DNA from 4 places in the Cellulomonas fulva genome. Region 1 is predicted to be linked to each of the others. Evidence: predicted binding sites of a transcription regulator. Region 1 holds the regulator's gene; each other region holds the start of a gene.
The links. Region 1 encodes LexA, which represses DNA repair genes until DNA is damaged. Its sites were predicted from a motif close to TCGAACANNTGTTCGA; they were not measured.
Positions count from the first base shown of each region.

Region 2: ruvA (Holliday junction branch migration protein RuvA) is a predicted target of LexA. The motif match lies at 2,464-2,479, and genes of this name have one in related genera.
Region 3: uvrA (excinuclease ABC subunit UvrA) is a predicted target of LexA. The motif match lies at 2,650-2,665, and genes of this name have one in related genera.
Region 4: KIN34_RS13280 (DUF222 domain-containing protein) is a predicted target of LexA. The motif match lies at 1,785-1,800, and genes of this name have one in related genera.

Region 1 covers NZ_JAHBOH010000002.1:577,890-582,743, reverse strand. Annotated here, with positions in the region: gene KIN34_RS16140 (S9 family peptidase) at 1-789, opposite strand, end outside; gene nrdR (transcriptional regulator NrdR) at 823-1,332, opposite strand; gene KIN34_RS16130 (LysM peptidoglycan-binding domain-containing protein) at 1,669-2,079, opposite strand; gene lexA (transcriptional repressor LexA) at 2,520-3,248, shown strand; gene KIN34_RS16120 (L-lactate dehydrogenase) at 3,479-4,453, opposite strand; gene KIN34_RS16115 (ATP-dependent DNA helicase) at 4,545-4,854, opposite strand, start outside.
Region 2 covers NZ_JAHBOH010000001.1:2,699,004-2,703,857, reverse strand. Annotated here, with positions in the region: gene yajC (preprotein translocase subunit YajC) at 1-359, opposite strand, end outside; gene ruvB (Holliday junction branch migration DNA helicase RuvB) at 559-1,596, opposite strand; gene ruvA (Holliday junction branch migration protein RuvA) at 1,694-2,317, opposite strand; gene ruvC (crossover junction endodeoxyribonuclease RuvC) at 2,540-3,100, opposite strand; gene KIN34_RS12000 (YebC/PmpR family DNA-binding transcriptional regulator) at 3,165-3,920, opposite strand; gene pdxT (pyridoxal 5'-phosphate synthase glutaminase subunit PdxT) at 3,928-4,533, opposite strand; gene KIN34_RS11990 (pyridoxal phosphate-dependent aminotransferase) at 4,557-4,854, opposite strand, start outside.
Region 3 covers NZ_JAHBOH010000001.1:2,758,806-2,763,659, forward strand. Annotated here, with positions in the region: gene KIN34_RS12265 (MBL fold metallo-hydrolase) at 1-620, opposite strand, end outside; gene KIN34_RS12270 (glycoside hydrolase family 15 protein) at 617-2,533, opposite strand; gene uvrA (excinuclease ABC subunit UvrA) at 2,696-4,854, shown strand, end outside.
Region 4 covers NZ_JAHBOH010000001.1:2,977,531-2,982,384, forward strand. Annotated here, with positions in the region: gene KIN34_RS13265 (AI-2E family transporter) at 1-554, opposite strand, end outside; tRNA gene KIN34_RS13270 (tRNA-Leu) at 700-782, shown strand; gene pdxH (pyridoxamine 5'-phosphate oxidase) at 872-1,549, opposite strand; gene KIN34_RS13280 (DUF222 domain-containing protein) at 1,815-3,497, shown strand; gene KIN34_RS13285 (HAD family hydrolase) at 3,661-4,350, opposite strand; gene KIN34_RS13290 (DUF3375 domain-containing protein) at 4,461-4,854, shown strand, end outside.

The DNA of each region.
Region 1 (4,854 bases):
GGCCGACGGGAGCGCCACGTCCACCGCGAGGGTGGATCCGGCGTCGGCGTCCGTCAGCGGCACCGGCAGCACGGGCTCGGCGGGCGCGGGCGCGCCCGTCGCCGGCACGGCGACGCGCAGTGCGTCCCGCCGCAGGTCGTCCTCGCGCTCGGCGTGCCGGGCCGCGACGACCGCGACCGCGTCGCCCGACGGAAACCACCGCGGCGACGCGACGTCCAGCCCGGGCGGCGTCAGCGGTGTCCCTGCCTCCGGCGCGGCGGGCTCGGCGCCCGGTGCCGCGGGCAGGTCGACGACGAAAAGCCGCAGGTGCCGGTCCCGCGAGAAGCCGAGGCCGTCCTCGCGGTAGCGGAAGGTGGTGACGAGCCGCGGCGCCTCGGCGCGGGCGTCCTCCCCCGGGACGTACCGGCCTTCGTCGGCCACCCGTGCCAGGTACGCGATCCGCGTGCCGTCCGGGGAGAACCGCGGCTCGCTCGCCCCGGCGGGCTCGGCCGTGACCGCGAACGGCTCGCCGCCCGCTGCCTCGACGAGGTGCACCTGGGGCCGGCCTCCCGACGCGCGCCGCACGAACGCGACCCAGCGGCCGTCGGGCGAGACGTCCGGGGCGCTGTCCGCGTGCCCCCGGGTGAGCACGCGCGGCGCGCCGCCGTCGAGCGGGACCCACCACAGGCCACCGCGGTAGTCGTCGTCCGGGGCGTCCGGACGCGACACGGCGACGACCGCCGCCGTCCCGTCCGGGAGGACCGCGGGCGCGCCCGGGGCGCGCCAGAGGAAGATGTCGTCAGGGTTCACCCGTCGACCGTATCCCGCGCTCCGGCCGCTGGCTCAGACCTCGGTCGCCGTGGGCTCGTCGTCCGCCGCCGCGCGGCCCTCGCCCTCCGCGCGCTCGTCCCGCTCAGCGCGGAGCACGGTGATCGCCGCCTCGAAGTCCTCGAGCGAGTCGAACGCCTGGTAGACGCTCGCGAACCGCAGGTACGCGACCTCGTCGAGCTCGCGCAGCGGCCCCAGGATCGCGAGCCCGATCTCGTAGGCGTCGATCTCGGCCGAGCCCGAGGAGCGCAGCGTCTCCTCGACCTTCTGCGCCAGCAGCGCGAGGTCGTCCTCGCTCACGGGTCGGCCCTGGCACGCCTTGCGCACGCCGCCGGCGATCTTGTCGCGGCTGAACGGCTCGGTCGCGCCGGAGCGCTTCACCACCGACAGGCTCGTGGTCTCGACCGTCGTGAACCGTCGGTTGCACGCGGGGCACTGCCGACGGCGTCGGATCGAGGAGCCGTCGTCGGACGTGCGCGAGTCGACCACCCGCGAGTCCGGATGGCGGCAGAACGGGCAGTGCACCGGGGACCTCCGTGTCGTCGGCGCGGCGGATGCGCCCAGGTGACGCTAGGCCACGGCCCATCGCGCCGCAAGCGACGCCTCCGGCAGTCGCGCGAGGGGCGGCCGCCGTGTCCGGCGACCGCCCCTCCGGGACGCCCGTCCCGGGACGCGGGCCGACTCGCCTCGGCGCCGCGGTGCTGCGGGTGCGTGCGGGACGAGGTCCCGCACCGCGCGCGGCAAAAAGCCGCTCAGCGCCTCCCGCGCCTCACCGTTCGAGCCCCCCAGCTCCCGAGTGAGGTAAGGCTAACCTAGGGGGCTTGCTCGCGCGGCGCAAGTGCCGGTCACCGACCTCGTGCGTCAGCCGCGCGGGACCACGAGCTCCTGGCCCGCCATCACCTGCGAGCCCGAGAGCCCGTTGACGCGCACGAGCTCGCGAACCTGCTCGGCCACCGACTCGCCGGCCGCCCGCGAGGACTCGGCGATCCCCCACAGCGTCTCGCCGGACTGCACCACGTACCGGTCGACGTTCGGCGCGGCGTCGTCAGCCGCACTCGCCCGGGCCCCCGCGAAGAACGCGGCGGCGACCGCGACGAGTGCCAGCACGACGAGCAGGGCTCGGCCGCGGGCCGTGAGCCGGAGCTCGCCGCCGGCCGGCACCTGCGCACGCGCCTGCGCCCCGCGCGTCTGCGCCTGGCGCGCCCGCTCCGGCCGAGAGCCGTGCGCCGCCGTGCCTCGTCCGATCGCCGGGCCGATCACCATCGCGCTCATCTCGCCGATCCCTTCCTCGTCGCATCCGCGTCGCCCGCCGTTCCGGCGGGGCTTCGAACGCCTGTCCGTCATACGTCTGTTCGACGTACGTCTGTACGATGTCTACCAGAGGCCTCCGACACGCGTCCACAGATCTCGAACAGATGTTTGAGTTCCGTGCTCGGCCTGCGTAGGCTCGCTGACGAGGAACAGCGCACCACCGACCACTGACACGCACGCCGCGAGCACCTGGCACGTCACGGCTCGTTCAGCGGTCGTCGCAGGTCAGCGGCCGGGACGCGGCCGGAGCGGCCGGGCTTGGCCCGGCCCCGCCGGTCCAGCACACCGCGCGGGCCGGCAGGGACGGTGGCAGCGGTGGCGAGGACGGCACGGGCAGGCAACGGGCAGCGGACGGACAGGACGGGGTGGGGGACGACGTGGCAGACGACACGCAGGCGACGATCGACGAGGCGCGGGACGCGGGAGCGACCGTGCACGAGCTCGAGACGCCGGCCGGCGCGGACGGCCTGACGGCCCGTCAGCGGCTGGTGCTCCAGACCATCCGGACGTCGGTCGAGTCGCGCGGCTACCCCCCGAGCATGCGGGAGATCGGCGAGGCCGTCGGGCTCACGAGCCCGTCCAGCGTCAAGCACCAGCTGACCGCGCTCGAGCGCAAGGGCTACCTCCGCCGCGACCCGAAGCGCCCGCGCGCCATCGAGGTCGTGCAGGCGGACGACGCGCGCACGGTCGGCACGTGGGACGGCGTGCCGTCGGAGGTCGACCTCGGCGAGGGCGCGGGGCGGGAGCAGCTGCAGGCGCCGTCCTACGTCCCCGTGGTCGGTCGCATCGCCGCGGGCGGCCCGATCCTCGCGGACCAGGTGGTCGAGGACGTGTTCCCGTTGCCCCGGCAGCTGGTCGGCGACGGCGAGCTGTTCCTGCTGAAGGTGAGCGGCGACTCGATGATCGAGGCGGCGATCTGCGACGGCGACTGGGTCGTCGTCCGACGCCAGCCCGTGGCGGAGAACGGGGAGATCGTCGCCGCCATGCTCGACGGCGAGGCCACGGTGAAGACGCTGCGGCGCGCCGACGGGCACGTGTGGCTCCTGCCGCACAACGCCGCCTACGCGCCGATCCCCGGTGACGACGCGACCGTGCTCGGCCGCGTCGTCAGCGTCCTGCGGAGCCTCTGAGCCGTGCCCGGTCGGCGCCCCGACCCGCCGCCCGGCCTCGGCGCGCGCCTGCGTCGGGCGCTGGGCCCGGCAGTGCCGCCGCCTGCGGACGACGCGGCGGGGCCGGTGACGTCACCGCCCAGCCGGCCGTCTCGCGACGCGCCGACGTCCGAGGTGCGTCCGGGAGCCTCGTCCGCGGACGTCGAGGACGCGGACGACGACGAGGCCGCGCCGCCACGCCGGAGCGGCGGTCAGTAGCCGAACTGCCGGGCGACGTCACGCACGGCGGCCGCGGAGGCGCGCAGGCCCGAGAGCTCGTCCACCGACATCGGCACGGGCAGCCGGTCGAGCACGCCCGCGGCGCCCACGATCGACGGGACCGAGAGGCAGACGTCGTCGATGCCGTAGTAGCCGTCGAGGAGCGAGGACACCGGCAGGACCCGCCGCTCGTCCTTCAGCACGGCCTCGATGATCCGCGAGCCCGCCAGCGCCACCGCGTAGTTCGTCGCGCCCTTCCCCTCGATGATCCGGTACGCCGACTCGACGACCTCGCGCGCGATCTCGTCGCGCACGGTGGCGGTCAGAGGGCCGGTGCCACCGCGGCCCTCCCAGTCGAGCAGCGGGATCGCGCCGATCGACGCGGAGCTCCACAGCGGCAGCTCGGAGTCGCCGTGCTCCCCGGCGATGTAGGCGTGCACGTTCTGGACCGCGACGCCCGTGTGCTGCGCGAGCAGGTAGCGCAGGCGCGAGCTGTCCAGCACGGTCCCGGAACCGAACAGCTGGGACGGCGGCAGCCCGGAGATCTTCAGCGCGGCGTAGGTCACGACGTCGACGGGGTTGGTGACCATGACGAACACGGCGTCCGGGGCCACCTCCACGACCGACGGCAGCACCTTGCGCACCAGGCCGATCGTCGCCTCGGCGAGGTCGATCCGCGTCTGGCCGGGCTTCTGCTTGGCGCCCGCGGTGAACATCACGACGTCGGCACCGGCGCAGACCGCGATGTCGTCGGAGCCCACCACCTCGGCCATCGACATGAACTGGATCCCGTGACCCAGGTCGAGCGCCTCGGCCTCCACCTTGGCCGTGTTGATGTCGTAGAGCGCCACGGTCCGCGCGGCGCCGCGCATCAGCGCCGCGTACGCCATGGTCGACCCCACGGCCCCGGCGCCGACGATCGCGAGCTTGGACCTGCGCCGCAGGTGCGGGCGGGCCGTCAGAGCCATGTCGTCGTCGTCCCGGGGCGTCAGCCCGGTCGTCGGGTCGGTCATCAGGCCTCCACGGTCGGGCTGCAGCGTGCCTGGTCAGGCTAGCGGTTCAGGCGTCGCGCAACCGCGTGAGCGCGGCGAGCGCGACGTCGCGGTCGGTGGTGCGCCAGAACGGTGGCATCGAGCGCGCCAGGTACTCGCCGTACCGAGCCGTCGCCAGGCGCGGGTCGAGCACCGCGACGACGCCGCGGTCCTGGGGCCCACGGACCAGTCGCCCCGCGCCCTGCGCGAGCAGCAGCGCGGCATGGGTCGCGGAGACCGCCATGAAACCGTTGCCGCCCGCACGTGCGACGACGTCGGAGCGCGCGGACCGCACGGGGTCGTCGGGGCGCGGGAACGGGATCCGGTCGATGAGGACC
Region 2 (4,854 bases), on a different contig from region 1:
TCGTCGTCGTCGACGTCCTCGTCGTCCACCACGTCGTCCTCGACCGGCGGGTCCATCCGCTTGGCGATCGCGGCGAGCACCCACTGCGTGCGACCGCCGCCCGGCTCGGCCTCGAGCGTGACGCGGTCGCCGGCGACCTCCACGACCGTGCCGATCATGCCGGAGGCCGTCATCACCTCGTCACCCGGCGCGAGCTCGTTGCGGAACTCCCGCTGCGCGGCCTGCTGCTTGCGCGTGCGCCGCGACATGAACCAGAAGGCCACGACCGCGAGAGCGAGGATGAGGAACATCGAGTAGCCACCGCCGCCACCCGAGGGGGCGGAGGTGTCGGCCGCGAGTGCGGCGCTGAGCAGAGTCACAGCAGGTCCTTCGGCGTTGACGTGTTCGGGGCAGTGTAGGCGCAGCGGCCCGCCGCTCCAACGTACGGCCCACCACTCGGGTTCCCCGGCACCGCGCGACGGAGGTGAGCGGGCCCGTGCCTGCGCGCGGGAGCGAGCTCAGGAGAGAGCTCAGGAGAGCGGCGGGCGTGTGCTCTGGAGCAGGCTCAGGAGCACACGCTCAGGAGAACAGCGTGCCGGTCTCCGGTGGCGGCGTGAGCCCCAGGTGCGCCCACGCGGCGGGCAGCGCGACCCGACCGCGCGCGGTCCGCCCGACGAGCCCCTCGCGCACCAGGAACGGCTCGGCGACGGTCTCGACCGTCTCCGGCTCCTCACCCACGGCGACCGCGAGGGTCGTCAGACCGACCGGTCCCCCGCCGAACCGCAGGCACAGCGCCTCGAGCACCGAGCGGTCGAGCCGGTCGAGCCCGCGCTCGTCGACTTCGTACACCTCGAGCGCCGCGCGGGCGGCCGCGAGGGTGAGCCGGCCGTCGCCCCGCACCTCGGCCCAGTCGCGCACGCGGCGCAGCAGGCGGTTCGCGATGCGCGGCGTGCCGCGGGACCGCGAGGCGATCTCCCGCGCCGCCGCACCCGCCAGCGGGACGTCGAGCAGCCCGGCCGAGCGCAGGAGCACCTGCTCGAGCTCGTCGGCGGCGTAGAAGTCCAGGTGGGCGGTGAACCCGAACCGGTCCCGCAGCGGAGCCGGCAGCAGGCCGGCGCGGGTCGTCGCGCCGACGACCGTGAACGGCGGCAGCGCGAGCGGGATCGCGGTCGCGCCCGCCCCCTTGCCCACGACGACGTCGACGCGGAAGTCCTCCATCGCGACGTACAGCAGCTCCTCCGCGGGCCGTGCCACCCGGTGGATCTCGTCGAGGAACAGCACCTCGCCCTCCTCGAGCGAGGACAGCACCGCGGCCAGGTCACCGGCGTGCTGGATCGCGGGGCCGCTCGTCACCCGCAGCGACGTCCCGAGCTCGGCCGCGATGATCATGGCGAGCGTGGTCTTGCCGAGCCCCGGCGGACCCGAGAGCAGCAGGTGGTCCGGCGCGCGACCGCGGCCCCGCGCGGCCTCGAGCACCAGGGAGAGCTGCTCGCGCACGACGCGCTGGCCGACGAACTCCGCGAGCCGTCGTGGCCGCAGTGCCGCCTCGGCCGCCCGCTCGAGGTCGTCCGCACCCGGCCGCACCAACGAGTCCGCGGGCAACCGCTCGGTCACCAGGCCGTCGCCGTCCTCGTCGTGCGCCCCGCCGTACCCACCGGGCACGGCGTCGGACCCGGCGTCGGACCCGGCGTCGGGACCGGCGCGACCAGCGCGGTCAGCCACGTCCGCCGCCCAGGGTGCGCAGGGCGGCCCGCAGGAGGCCGGGCACCTCGTCCGCGGCGACCGGTCCGGTCACGTCGGCCAGGGCCGTGCCCACGGCCTCGTCGGCGGCCTTCTGGTTCCAGCCCAGCCCGACGAGCGCGTCCACCACCTGCTGACGGTGGTCCCCCACCGGCAGCGCCGGCGCGGCGCCGGCCACCGCGCCGCCCTCGGGGGCGGGCGCTCCCAACCGGTCCTTGAGCTCCAGCACGATCCGCTGCGCGCCCTTGCGGCCGATGCCCGGGACCCGCTCGAGCGCCTTGAGGTCCTCGCCCGCCACGGCGCGCCGCAGCCCGTCCGGGGTGTGCACCGCGAGCATCGCGAGGGCGAGCCGCGGTCCCACGCCGCTCACGGTCTGGACGACCTCGAACACCTCGCGCTCGTCGTCGTCGACGAACCCGAACAGCGTCAGGGAGTCCTCCCGGACGACCAGGGAGGTGTGCAGCGTCGCCTCCTGACCCACCCGCAGGTGGGCCAGCGTCGCCGGCGTGGCCTGGACGAGCATGCCGACCCCGCCGACCTCGACCACCGCGGCGTCGAGCCGCACCGCCAGCACCGCACCGCGCACCGAAGCGATCACGTGCGCCCTCACCTTCGTCGTCCGGTCCCGTGCCGCCGCCCTCGGCACCGGGCTCAGGTCTGGTCTCAGCTCTGGTCTCAGCTCTGGCCTCAGCGCTGGTTCAGCAGGGGCAGCCCCGCTGCCGCGGCCCAGCCTGCCACACGCGGGCGAACACACGTACGAAGACACGCCCCATCGCGCGACCCCTCGGCGCGGTGCGTCACCGGCGCGCGGCGCGCTCCGTCACCGGCGCGCGGCCTGCTCCGCAGCCGCCCACGCGCGCTGGGCCGCCGTCATCGACGAGGCCGGTCGCTGCGGCGCGCCGAGCGCGCCCGCCGGCCGCCACAGGTGGCAGATCGCGAGCGCCAGGGCGTCGGCCGCGTCGGCCGGCCGCGGCAGGTCCTCCAGCCGGAGCAGCCGCGCGACCATGGTCTGCACCTGCGCCTTGTCCGCGCGCCCGCTGCCCGTCACGGCCGCCTTCACCTCGGACGGCGTGTGCAGCGCGACCGGGATCCGACGACGCGCGGCGGCCACCATCGCGAGGCCCGCGACCTGCGCGGTGCCCATCACCGTGCGCAGGTTGTGCTGCGCGAAGACCCGCTCCACCGCGACCGCGTCCGGCGCGTGCTCCTCGAGCCACTCCTCGATGCTGCGCTCGATCACGAGCAGGCGCTGGTCCACGTCGAGCCCGGGCGCCGAGGTCGCGACCCCGACGTCGACCAGGCGCGCTCGCCGACCGGGCAGGCCGTCGACGACACCCAGCCCGCACCGGGTCAGGCCCGGGTCGACTCCCATCACGCGCATGCACGCATGGTCGCACCCGGCGCCCGACGGACGGGGACCGACCCGCCGCCGCGGCGGCGCGCGGTCAGTCGTCCTCGAGCTCCGCCATGACCTCGTCGGACGCGTCGAAGTTCGCGTAGACGTTCTGCACGTCGTCCGAGTCCTCGAGCGCGTCGACGAGGCGGAGGATCTTGCGTGCGCCCTCGGCGTCCACCTCGATCTGGGTGGCCGGCCAGAACACGACGTCCGCGGAGTCGTACTCGATGCCCGCGTCCTGCAGCGCGGTGCGCACGGGGACCAGGTCGGTCGCCTCGCTCAGCACCTCGAACTGCTCGCCGAGGTCGGTGACCTCCTCGCCACCGGCGTCGAGGACCGCCTCCATGACCGCGTCCTCGTCCGTGCCCTCCTTGGGGACGATGACGACGCCCTTGCGGCTGAACAGGTAGGAGACGGAGCCCGGGTCGGCCATCTGGCCGCCGTTGCGCGTGAACGCGACGCGGACGTCGCTCGCGGCGCGGTTGCGGTTGTCCGTCAGGCACTCGACCAGCACCGCGACGCCGCCGGGGCCGTAGCCCTCGTACATGATCGTCTGGTAGTCGGCGCCGCCGGCCTCCTGGCCGGAGCCGCGCTTGAGCGCGCGGTCGATGTTGTCGTTCGGGACCGACGACTTCTTCGCCTTCTGGATCGCGTCGAAGAGCGTCGGGTTGCCCGCGGGGTCACCGCCGCCCGTGCGGGCGGCCACCTCGATGTTCTTGATGAGCTTCGCGAAGAGCTTGCCGCGCTTCGCGTCGATCACGGCCTTCTTGTGCTTCGTGGTGGCCCACTTGGAGTGACCCGACATCGGCTGACTACCCCTGGCTCTGGCGGACGATTTCGACGAACAGGCGGTGCACCCGGGTGTCGCCCGTGACCTCCGGGTGGAACGAGGTGACGAGCAGCGGTCCCTGGCGGACCGCGACGATCCTACCGGCGGCGGGACCCCCCTCGACCCGGCCGACGACGGTCGCCCGGGGACCGACCTCCTCGACCCAGGGCGCGCGGATGAACACCGCGTGCAGCGGGCCGTCGTCGATCCCGTCGATCGTCAGGTCCGTCTCGAACGAGTCGACCTGCCGGCCGAACGCGTTGCGCCGCACCGTCACGTCGACGCCGCCCAGGGTCTGCTGCCCTTCGATGCCGCCCTCGACGCGGTCGGCGAGCAGGATCATCCCCGCGCACGAGCCGTACGCCGGCATGCCGGCCCGCAGCCGCTCGCGCACGGGCTCGAACAGCTCGAAGGCGCGCAGGAGCTTGTCGATCGTCGTCGACTCGCCGCCCGGGATCACCAGGGCGTCCACCGCGTCGAGCTCGCTCACGCGCCGCACGGTGACCGCGCGGGCGCCGACCGTCTCGAGCGCGTGGACGTGCTCGCGCACGTCGCCCTGCAGAGCCAGCACACCCACGACAGTCGTCACGACGTCCGATCCTAGGTCGAGCGTCAGCGCGACGCCGCCGCCCGTCCGGCGCCGCCCGATCCGGCGGCCAGGTGGTCCGCGAGCCGCCCCAGCCCCTCGACCAGCTGCGCCCGGGGTGCGGCGAGGCTGATCCGGACCATGCCCTGAGCCGCCGCGCCGAACGTGCTGCCGGGCGCGACCGCGACGTGACGGTCTGCGAGCAGCGAGCGCGCGAACGCCTCGGTGTCCGGTGTGCCGACGTCGACCATGAGGTAGAACGCACCGTCCGGCTCGACGAAGCGCACGCCCCGTCCCGCCAGGAGCGCGACGGCGGCGTCGCGG
Region 3 (4,854 bases), on a different contig from region 1:
TCGTCGAACCGGTCGAACAGCCGCTCGACCACGTCGGACCACAGCGACGCGAAGTCCTCGGGGCTGCCGGTCCGTCCCACGCCGCCCGGGAAGAGCGAGTCACCGGTGAACAGGTGCGCCCGGCCGGGGTGCGAGCCCGGCGCGGCGGCGTGCTCGGGCTCGCGGTAGACCAGCGCGACCGAGCCGGGCGTGTGCCCGCGCAGCGCGACGACCTCGAGGGTCGCGTGACCGACGACGAGCACGTCGCCGGCGTGCAGGCGGCGGGGGACCGGGACGTCGGCCAGCCGCTCGACCTCGTCCGCGTCGTCGGCCCCGGCGGCGACGGGAGCGCCTGTGACGGTCACGATCGAGCGCAGCGCGCCGAGGTGGTCGCGGTGCCGGTGGGTGGTGACGACGAGGTCGAGGCGCGCCCCGCCGTTGCCCTCGCGGACGAGCGCGAGCAGGCGGTCCGGCTCCGCGGCGGCGTCGACCAGCAGCTGGGCGCCGTCGCGTCGGCACGTGACCAGGTAGGCGTTGTTCTGCATCGGGCCCACGCCGACCTTGCGGATCTCGATCTCGTCGAGCACGCGCACCGCCGTCGGGCCGCCCACCGTGACGTCACCGGTGTAGGCCTCGCTCATGCGCCCTCCCGCGCGGCCGTCGCCACGTTCGAGCCCGCCGTCGCGTGGGCTGCCGTCGCCGCGGCGTGGCTGTGGGCGGCACGGACCAGCGCCAGGTGCGACAGCGCCTGCGGGACGTTGCCGGCCATCCGGCGGCCGTGGGGGTCGTACTGCTCGGCGAGGAGGCCGACGTCGTTGACGAGCCCGACGAGCGTGTCCAGGACCTCGCCCGCGGCGTCGGGGTCGCCGGTGCGGGCCAGGGCGTCGGCGAGCCAGAACGAGCAGGCGAGGAACGCGTGCTCGTCCCCGGGGACGCCGTCGTCGGTGCGCTCGACGGGGTACCGGCGCAGGAGACCCGGGGCGATCTCGAGCTCGGCGCGGATCGCCGCGATGGTGCTGCGGAGGCGCTCGTCGTCGGCCGGGAGAAACCCGACCTGCACCATCTGGAGGAGCGCGGCGTCCGTGTGCCGGGCGCCGTACGCCTGCACGAACGTCCCGCGCTCGTCGTCCCAGCCGTGCGCCAGGACGTCGGCGTGGATCTCGTCGCGCACCGCGCGCCAGCGCTCGACCGGACCGGACAGGCCGTGCAGCTCGACGCCGCGCACGGCCCGGTCGACCGCGGCCCACGCCATGACCTTGGAGTGGACGAAGTGCCGGGGGTCGCCGCGCACCTCCCAGATCCCGCGGTCGGGCTCGGTCCAGTGCGCCAGGAGCTCCTCGACCAGGTGGCACTGCAGCGACCACGACGCCGGGGTGTCCGTGATGCCCGCGACGCGCGCGGCCTCGAGCGCCGACATCACCTCGCCCAGCACGTCGTTCTGCACCTGGCCGACCGCCGCGTTCCCGATCCGGACCGGCCGCGAGCCGGCGTAGCCCGGCAGGTGGTCGAGCTCGCGCTCCAGGAGCTCGCGCCCGCCGTCGACCCGGTACATGATCTGCAGGTCCGCGGGGTCGCCCGCCACGGCGCGCAGGAGCCAGTCCCGCCACTGCGTGGCCTCCTCCAGGAAGCCCTGCTCGACGAGCGCCTCGAGCGTGAGCGCGGCGTCGCGCAGCCAGCAGAACCGGTAGTCCCAGTTGCGGGCGCCGCCGAAGTCCTCGGGCAGCGAGGTCGTGGCCGCGGCGGCGATCCCGCCGGTCTCGAAGTCGGTGAGCAGCCGCAGCACCAGCAACGAGCGCACCACCGCCTCGCGGTGCGGCCCGTCGTAGGCGCAGTCGCGGGCCCACAGGCCCCAGGCGATGCGGGTGGTGTCGATCCGGTCCGGGATGCTCAGGACCGGCGGCGCCGGGCACCACGACGGGATCCAGGTGAGCGACAGCTCGAGCGACTCGCCCTCCCTCATCGTCAGCTCGTCCCGGTGCCGGTGGTCCGTGGCCCGCGGCAGGCGCGTCCCGCGCAGCAGCAGCGAGTCGGGGCCCGCGACCGCGCGGATCGCGGGGCGGCCACCGTCGTCCACGCGCGTGACCCACGGCTCCACCGCGCCGTACCCGAACCGCACGATCCACTCGTGCAGCACCCGCACCTCGCCCTGCGTGCAGTCGATCCGGCGCACGACGTCCGCGCGGTCGTCGCTCAACGGCATCGCCTCGGTGACGACCGCGGTGCCCGTGGGGGACACGTACGTGGTCTCCAGGACGAACGAGTCGCCGACGTACCGGCGGGTGACCTCCGCGGCGTCGGGGACGGTGAGGAGCCAGCGCCCGTGGTCCTCGGTGCCGAGCAGCCGCGCGAAGCACGCGCCCGAGTCGATCTGCGGCAGGCAGAGCCAGTCCACCGAGCCACGGCGCGACACCAGCGCCGTGGTGCGGCCGTCGCCGAGCACGGCGTACTCCCCGATGGGGACGGGCAGCGGCTCGGGGTCGTGAGCCGCGTCGGGTGGCGTGACGTGGTTCGTGCGCGCGGGGTGGTCAGTCTGCGTGGCGTGGTTCGTCTGCATGGCCCGTCCAGGATCGCGTGACCCGTCGCGTTCGGCACGCCGGGCGGGGCTGCCTGCGCGCCGACGTGCCGCGCGAGGCACCCCTGCCCGGGGGTTGCGCCGAGGGCGAACCGGTGTCGAACGAGTGTGCGACTGTCAGTGCCGGAACGTAGACTCCCAGCCGTGAACGAACGTCTGGTGGTGCAGGGCGCCCGCGAGCACAACCTCCGCAACGTCGACCTCGATCTGCCCCGGGACCGGCTGATCGTCTTCACGGGCCTGTCGGGCTCGGGCAAGTCGTCCCTGGCGTTCGACACGATCTTCGCCGAGGGTCAGCGTCGGTACGTCGAGTCGCTGTCGGCGTACGCGCGCCAGTTCCTCGGGCAGATGGACAAGCCCGACGTCGACTTCATCGAGGGCCTGTCGCCGGCGGTCTCGATCGACCAGAAGTCGACCAACCGCAACCCGCGGTCGACCGTCGGCACGATCACCGAGGTGTACGACTACCTGCGCCTGCTGTTCGCGCGCGCCGGGACGCAGTACTGCCCGGAGTGCGGGGAGCGCGTCACCGCGCAGACGCCGCAGCAGATCGTGGACCGCCTGCTGGAGCTGCCCGAGGGCACGCGCTACCAGGTCCTCGCGCCCGTGGTGCGCGGACGCAAGGGCGAGTACGCGGACCTGTTCACCGAGCTGCAGGGCAAGGGCTTCGCGCGCGCCCGGGTGGACGGCGAGGTCGTCCAGCTGACGTCGCCGCCGACGCTCGAGAAGAAGCTCAAGCACGACATCGAGGTGGTCGTCGACCGCCTCGTCTCGCGTGAGGGCGTGCAGCGGCGGCTCACCGACTCGGTCGAGACCGCGCTCGGTCTCGCGGGCGGGCTCGTCGTGATCGACCTGGTGGACGCGGACGCGGAGGACCCGGGCAAGGAGCGGCGGTTCTCGGAGAACCGCGCCTGCCCCAACGACCACGTGCTGACGCTCGACGAGATCGAGCCGCGCACGTTCTCCTTCAACGCGCCGTACGGCGCGTGCCCGGAGTGCACGGGCATCGGGTCGCGGCTCGAGGTGGACCCGGACCTCGTGGTGCCCGACGACGAGCTGTCGCTCGACGACGGTGCGGTCGCGCCGTGGGCCCAGATCTCCTCGGACTACTTCGGGCGCGTCCTGACCGCGCTGGCGGAGGAGATGGGCTTCTCGACGAGCGTCCCGTGGCGTGCGCTGCCGCAGCGTGCGCGCGACGCGGTGCTGTACGGCCGCAACCACGAGGTGCACGTCCGGTACAAGAACCGCTGGGGACGCGAGCGGCAGTACTCGACCGGGTTCGAGGGGGTCGTGACCTTCCTCGAGCGGCGGCACTCGGAGACCGACTCGGACTGGAGCAAGGAGAAGTACGAGGCCTACATGCGCGAGGTCCCGTGCCCGGTCTGCCGTGGCGCGCGGCTCAAGCCGGAGGTCCTCGCGGTGAAGGTCGGCGGCCGGTCGATCGCCGAGGTCTGCGAGCTGCCGATCAACGAGGCGCGCAGCTTCCTCGACACGCTCGAGCTGGGCGAGCGCGAGCGCCAGATCGCGGCCCAGGTGCTCAAGGAGATCCAGGCGCGGCTCGGCTTCCTGCTCGACGTCGGCCTCGACTACCTCTCCCTCACGCGGCCTGCGGCGACCCTGTCGGGCGGCGAGGCGCAGCGGATCCGGCTCGCGACGCAGATCGGCTCCGGCCTCGTCGGCGTCCTGTACGTGCTCGACGAGCCGTCGATCGGCTTGCACCAGCGGGACAACCGTCGCCTGATCGACACGCTGACGCGGCTGCGCGACCTCGGCAACACGCTGATCGTCGTCGAGCACGACGAGGACACGATCCGCACCGCCGACTGGATCGTCGACATCGGTCCGGGCGCCGGCGAGCACGGCGGGCACGTGGTGCACTCGGGCGACCTCGCCGGGCTGCTGGCCTCTGAGCGCTCGGTCACCGGCGCGTACCTGTCGGGCCGACGGCAGATCCCGATGCCCGCGGACCGCCGCCCGGTGGACCGCAAGCGCCAGGTGACGGTCCACGGCGCGCGCGAGCACAACCTGCGCAACATCGACGTGTCGTTCCCGCTCGGGACGCTGACCGCCGTGACCGGGGTGTCGGGCTCGGGCAAGTCCACGCTCGTCAACTCGATCCTCTACACGGTGATGGCGAACGAGCTCAACGGCGCCCGTCGCGTCGCGGGGCGGCACAAGCGCGTCACCGGTCTCGACCACCTCGACAAGGTCGTGCACGTGGACCAGGGCCCGATCGGCCGGACTCCGCGGTCCAACCCCGCGACCTACACGGGCGTGTGGGACCACGTGCGGCGGCTGTTCGC
Region 4 (4,854 bases), on a different contig from region 1:
GCACGCGCGGCGGCCTGCGCCGCGAGGTCGCTCGCGTGGTCCTGGACCCACTGCTGGGCGTCGCCGATCCACCCCGCGATCTGCTCGGAGGTGATCGTGAACGGCAGCTTGCCGCTCTCCAGGAAGTCGGTGATCTGGGTCAGGCCCTCGCTGAACTGCTTCGAGAGGTCCTCCCACTCGTTCACCACCGAGTAGCCGACGTACGTCAGCAGACCCGCGAAGAACAGGAAGCCCGCGAGGATCGCGAGACCCGTCGCCAGGAACCGCGGCATGACCCGCGCGAACAGCTCGACGAGCGGGCGCAGGACGGCCGTGAAGACCATGGCGAGGAAGACCGCGATGAACAACAGCTCCACCTGCGCGGTCGCGTAGAACACGAGCCCGACCGCCGCGACGACGACGATCAGCCGCCAGGACACCCCCGCGAGCCCGCGCAGCCAACGCGGCGCGTCGTGCTCGATGCCGTATCCGGAGGGGTTGCGGCGTGTTCCCGCGACCCGCCGCCCGGGCGGCGGCAGGTACTGCGGCGCACCCCGTTCGCCGACCTCCGCCATGCGCGCTCCTCCTCGGTGGTGCACCCCCTGCGCGGGGTCCAGAGTGCCGAGTCTGCCCCGCGGAGCCGATGCGTGCCCGGCCGACTCACCGTGCTATCTTTTCTGCCGCACCGCGGGGCGCCTACGGGTTCCTCCTGGTCCACCTGTCCGGGTGGCGGAATGGCAGACGCGCTAGCTTGAGGTGCTAGTGCCCGAAAGGGCGTGGGGGTTCAAGTCCCCCTCCGGACACTCGTTGAGACAGCGACGACGAAGGCCCCCGATCCCGCCGATCGGGGGCCTTCGTCGTCCGGTCGTCGCGCTGCGGCGGCGGACTCGGCTCAGGGCTGGCGGCGCTCGACGCGCCAGGCCGAGGGCTCCCCGAGGTCGCCCGGCGCGACGCGCACGTAGACCAGACGGTCGTGCAGCCGGTCGCGGCGGCCTGCCCAGAGCTCGACCTCGTCGCACGTGACGCGCCAGCCGCCCCACGCGTCGGGCACCGGCACGTCGTCGGGCGAACCGGTGTCGGGGAAGCGTGCCGCCGCGGCCGCGTACGCCGCGACGAGCGCGGCGCGGTCCGCGACCGGCTGGGACTGGTGGGACGCCCACGCCGAGACGCGCGAGCCCCACGGGCGTCCGACGAAGTACGCCGTCACCTCGTCGCGCGGCAGCGGGACCGCCGTGCCGCGGAACCGGATCGCGCGGTGCATGGCGGGCCACGTGAGCGCCGCGGCGAGCCGTCCGGTCCGGGCGATCGCCGTGCTCTTCGCCGACCGCAGGTCGGTGACGAAGCCCGGTCCGCGTTCGTCGAGGAAGCGCAGGAGGACCGTGCGGACGTCGGGCGCCCCGGCGGCGTCGACGGTGGCGACGGACATCGCGGTCGGCTCCGGCACGTCGCCCGCCGCGGCCTGGCGCGCCCGCGCCGCGGCCACCCAGTCGCGCACGATCGTCAACGGCGCGGCCGGCAGCTCGCGCTCGTCGAGCCCCTCGCCGGCGTACTCCCAGTGCTCCACGTCCACGCCCGCAGCGTAGGCGCACAGGGTCGCCGAGCACGCGCGGGATCGTCGGAGATCGCCGGTGACCGCGCCGGAGCGCCGACGGTCTCGCGGCTCCGCCGGCGCTCGGTGGCGGACGCCCGCGCGGACGAGCTGGCGCGCAGCCTCGCCTGACGGGGCGCGAAGGCCGCCCGCCGTCCGGCGGTCCCGTGCGCGGCGACGGCCGTGCGCGACTGTCCCCGCCCGTGTCAGTGGCCGATGCAACACTTGTTCGAAAGGAGGGTGGACCGTGACGACGACAGCGATCGCAGAGCCGGACGTGGACGCCGACGACGCGACTCGAGCCCGGGTCCGGACCGGGGTCGGGCCTGGCGTCGGGCCGAGCGCCTGGCCAGGAGTGGTGCTGCCGACGCTCGCGGTCCCCGGTGCCGGTCGGGCGGCACCGGTGGAGGCGTCGTGGCCCGTCCGACGCTTCCCGCTGGACGATCCCGAGCCGACCGACCTGGTCGTCCGGCTCGCGACCGGGTCGCGCGGGCCGGTCGTCGCGGACGCACGCGAGATCGAGCTGGTCGACCTCGTGGTGGGCTGGCAGCAGCTCATCGGGCTGGCTGTCGCCGAGCAGGCGCGCGTCGTCCGCGAGCTCGACGCCCGACGCACCGCACGGCCGGGCGCGCTGGTCGCCGAGCTCGCCGCTGCGCTGTCGTTCACCTCGACGTCCGCGCACGTGCTGGTCTCACGCGCCCGGGAGCTCGGCGAGCTGCCGGGCGTGGACCGCGCGCTGCGCGGCGGAGCCATGGACGCGCGCCAGGTGGACGTCCTCCTCGACGAGCTCGCGCTCCTCACGGCCGGCGCGCCGAGGGGCTCCGACGACGACGCCGACGGCGCGGACGACGCGGACGGCGCGGACGACGCGGACGGCGGACTGGACGTGGCCGCGCGGGAAGCGGCGCGGCAGCGCGTCGCCGAGTCGGTGGCGCGCGATGCCGACGGGCTGACGACGACTCAGCTGCGACGTCTGGCGCGGCGCGGCGTCATCGCGGCCGATCCTGCGGCGACCCGCGCGCGCACCCGTCGGTCGGTGGCGGACCGCAAGGTCACCGTCGAACCGGCCCCCGACGGCATGGCCTGGATCACCGCCTTCCTCCCCGCGGCCGACGCCATGGTGGTGCGCACCGTCCTGGACGCCGCGACGGACGTCCGGGACGCCCTGGACCGGCGCACGCGCGACCAGCGCCGCGCAGACCTGTTCGCGAACGTGTTCGCCGCGATCGCGGAGTCCGGGGAGCTGCCGTGCGGCGGAGCGCTGCCTCGACGCCGCGGTGCCCGCCCCCACGTGCAGGTCACGGTCGCGGCCACGACGCTGCTCGGTCTGGACGAGAACCCCGGCGAGCTGGCCGGCTACGGCCCCGTCCCCGCGGAGGTCGCTCGGCACATCGCGGCCGACGCCACCTGGCGCCGTCTGCTGACCGACCCGGCGACCGGCGCGCTCGTGGAACGCGGCGTCGACACGTACCGGCCCGGCGCGGTCCTCGCGGGACACGTGGTCGCCCGCGACGTGACGTGCACCTTCCCCGGCTGCGTACGGCCGGCTCAGAGCGCCGAGCTCGACCACATCGTCCCCTACCGCCCCGCCCGCAGTCGGCCGACAACGCCAGGCAGGACCGCCGTCGCCGACCCGGGCGCGGGCGCAGCCTCAGGTACGGACGAACCCGCAGGCACAGGCACAGGCGCGCGTGAGCACGTTCAGCGCCAGACCAGCGCCGAGAACCTCCACGCCGCGTGCAAGGGACATCACGATCTCAAGACCGACGGGCACTGGAAGGTCGAGCGCACCCGGGGCGGCGGCGTGACGTGGACGAGCAGCGCTGGCATCACCTATGCGCACCATCCCGAGCCGGTCCTCGTCGACGCACGCGCATGGCTTCACTCGCCCCCTGAGCCGCCACCCGACCTCGGCCCGCCGCCCTTCTGACGGAGGCGGCCGCACGCCCCGCGAACAAGGCCGCGTCCCACGACACAGCCGCGCCCTACGAACACAGCCGTGTCCCACGAAGCAGCCGCGCCCCCCACGAACACTGCCGCGTCCCACGAACACTGCCGAGCGCCAGGGGCCGGCGCGCAGCCTGGTCAGCTGGTCAGCTGGTCGGCCGGGCGACCAGGGGGCTTGCGTCGAGATCGGCGAGGAGCGCCGCGACGTCGTCGTACACCGCGATCGCGCCTGCGCCGGTGAGCTCGTCGTCGCCGATGCCGCCGCTGCGCACCGCGACGCAGGGCACCCCCGCGCGCCCGGCTGCCTCGACGTCCCAGACCGTGTCGCCCACGAACACGGCCTCATCCGGTGCGGCGTCGGCGGCCTCGAGCGCCACCTGCACGAGGTCGGGCTCCGGCTTCGCGGACTCGACGTCCCCGCCTCCGGTGACGTCGTGCAGCTCCTCCTCCACGTCGAGCACGGCGCGCAGCCGCTCGAGCTCGTCGGGCGCCGCTGACGTGGCGAGCACCGGCCTCGCTCCGCGGTCCGCGAGCGCGCGGACCAGCTCGCGGGCGCCGTCGAAGGCGCGCAGCCGGTCGGTGTCCTCCGCGTAGTACGAGGAGTGCGCGTCGACGACCGCCTCGCGAACCCGGTCGGCGTCGTCGCCGGCGAGCTTGTCGACGAGCTGCGTCGACCCCATGCCGATCGCCCGGTGCACCCGCCAGGCGTCCACCGCCATGCCGACATCGGCGAACGCGCGCACCCACGCGTCCACGTGCAGGTAGTTCGAGTCGACGAGCGTCCCGTCGACGTCGAGCAGGACGACGGGCTGGGTACGCGGCTGTGGGGTGACCATCCCTCAGTGTGTGCCGCGCACGCGGTCCCCGCGACGTGCGGCCACCCCGGCCCTCCCCGGGCGTGGCGCCGGTGCGGACGACGAGCGTCGTGCACCTAAGGTGTCCCGCGATGATCACGCGTGCCGAGGGGGCGTACCTGGGGGCTGTCCGGGCGTTCCAGAACCCCATGCTCGACCTGCTGCACAAGCGGCACGCGCCGCTCGTCGTCGCGCTGCTGTCGGTGACCTTCACCGCGGAGCGACCCACGGTGCCCGTGGCGGACGCCCACACCGAGATCGGCGACGCCCTGGACCAGCTGCGCGCGGCGGGCTACGACGACGGGCTGCCGGTCGGGACGGCGCGGGACCTGTGCCGGCAGTGGGCGGACGCCGGCTGGCTGGTCCGCCAGGTGCTCGACGACGACGTGGAGACCTACCGCCTGTCCGCGCACGCGGTCGGCGCGCTCGAGGTCGCAGGACGGGCGGGCGGTGCGCGGGCGCGCGTCTCGCAGTCGCGGGTGCGCA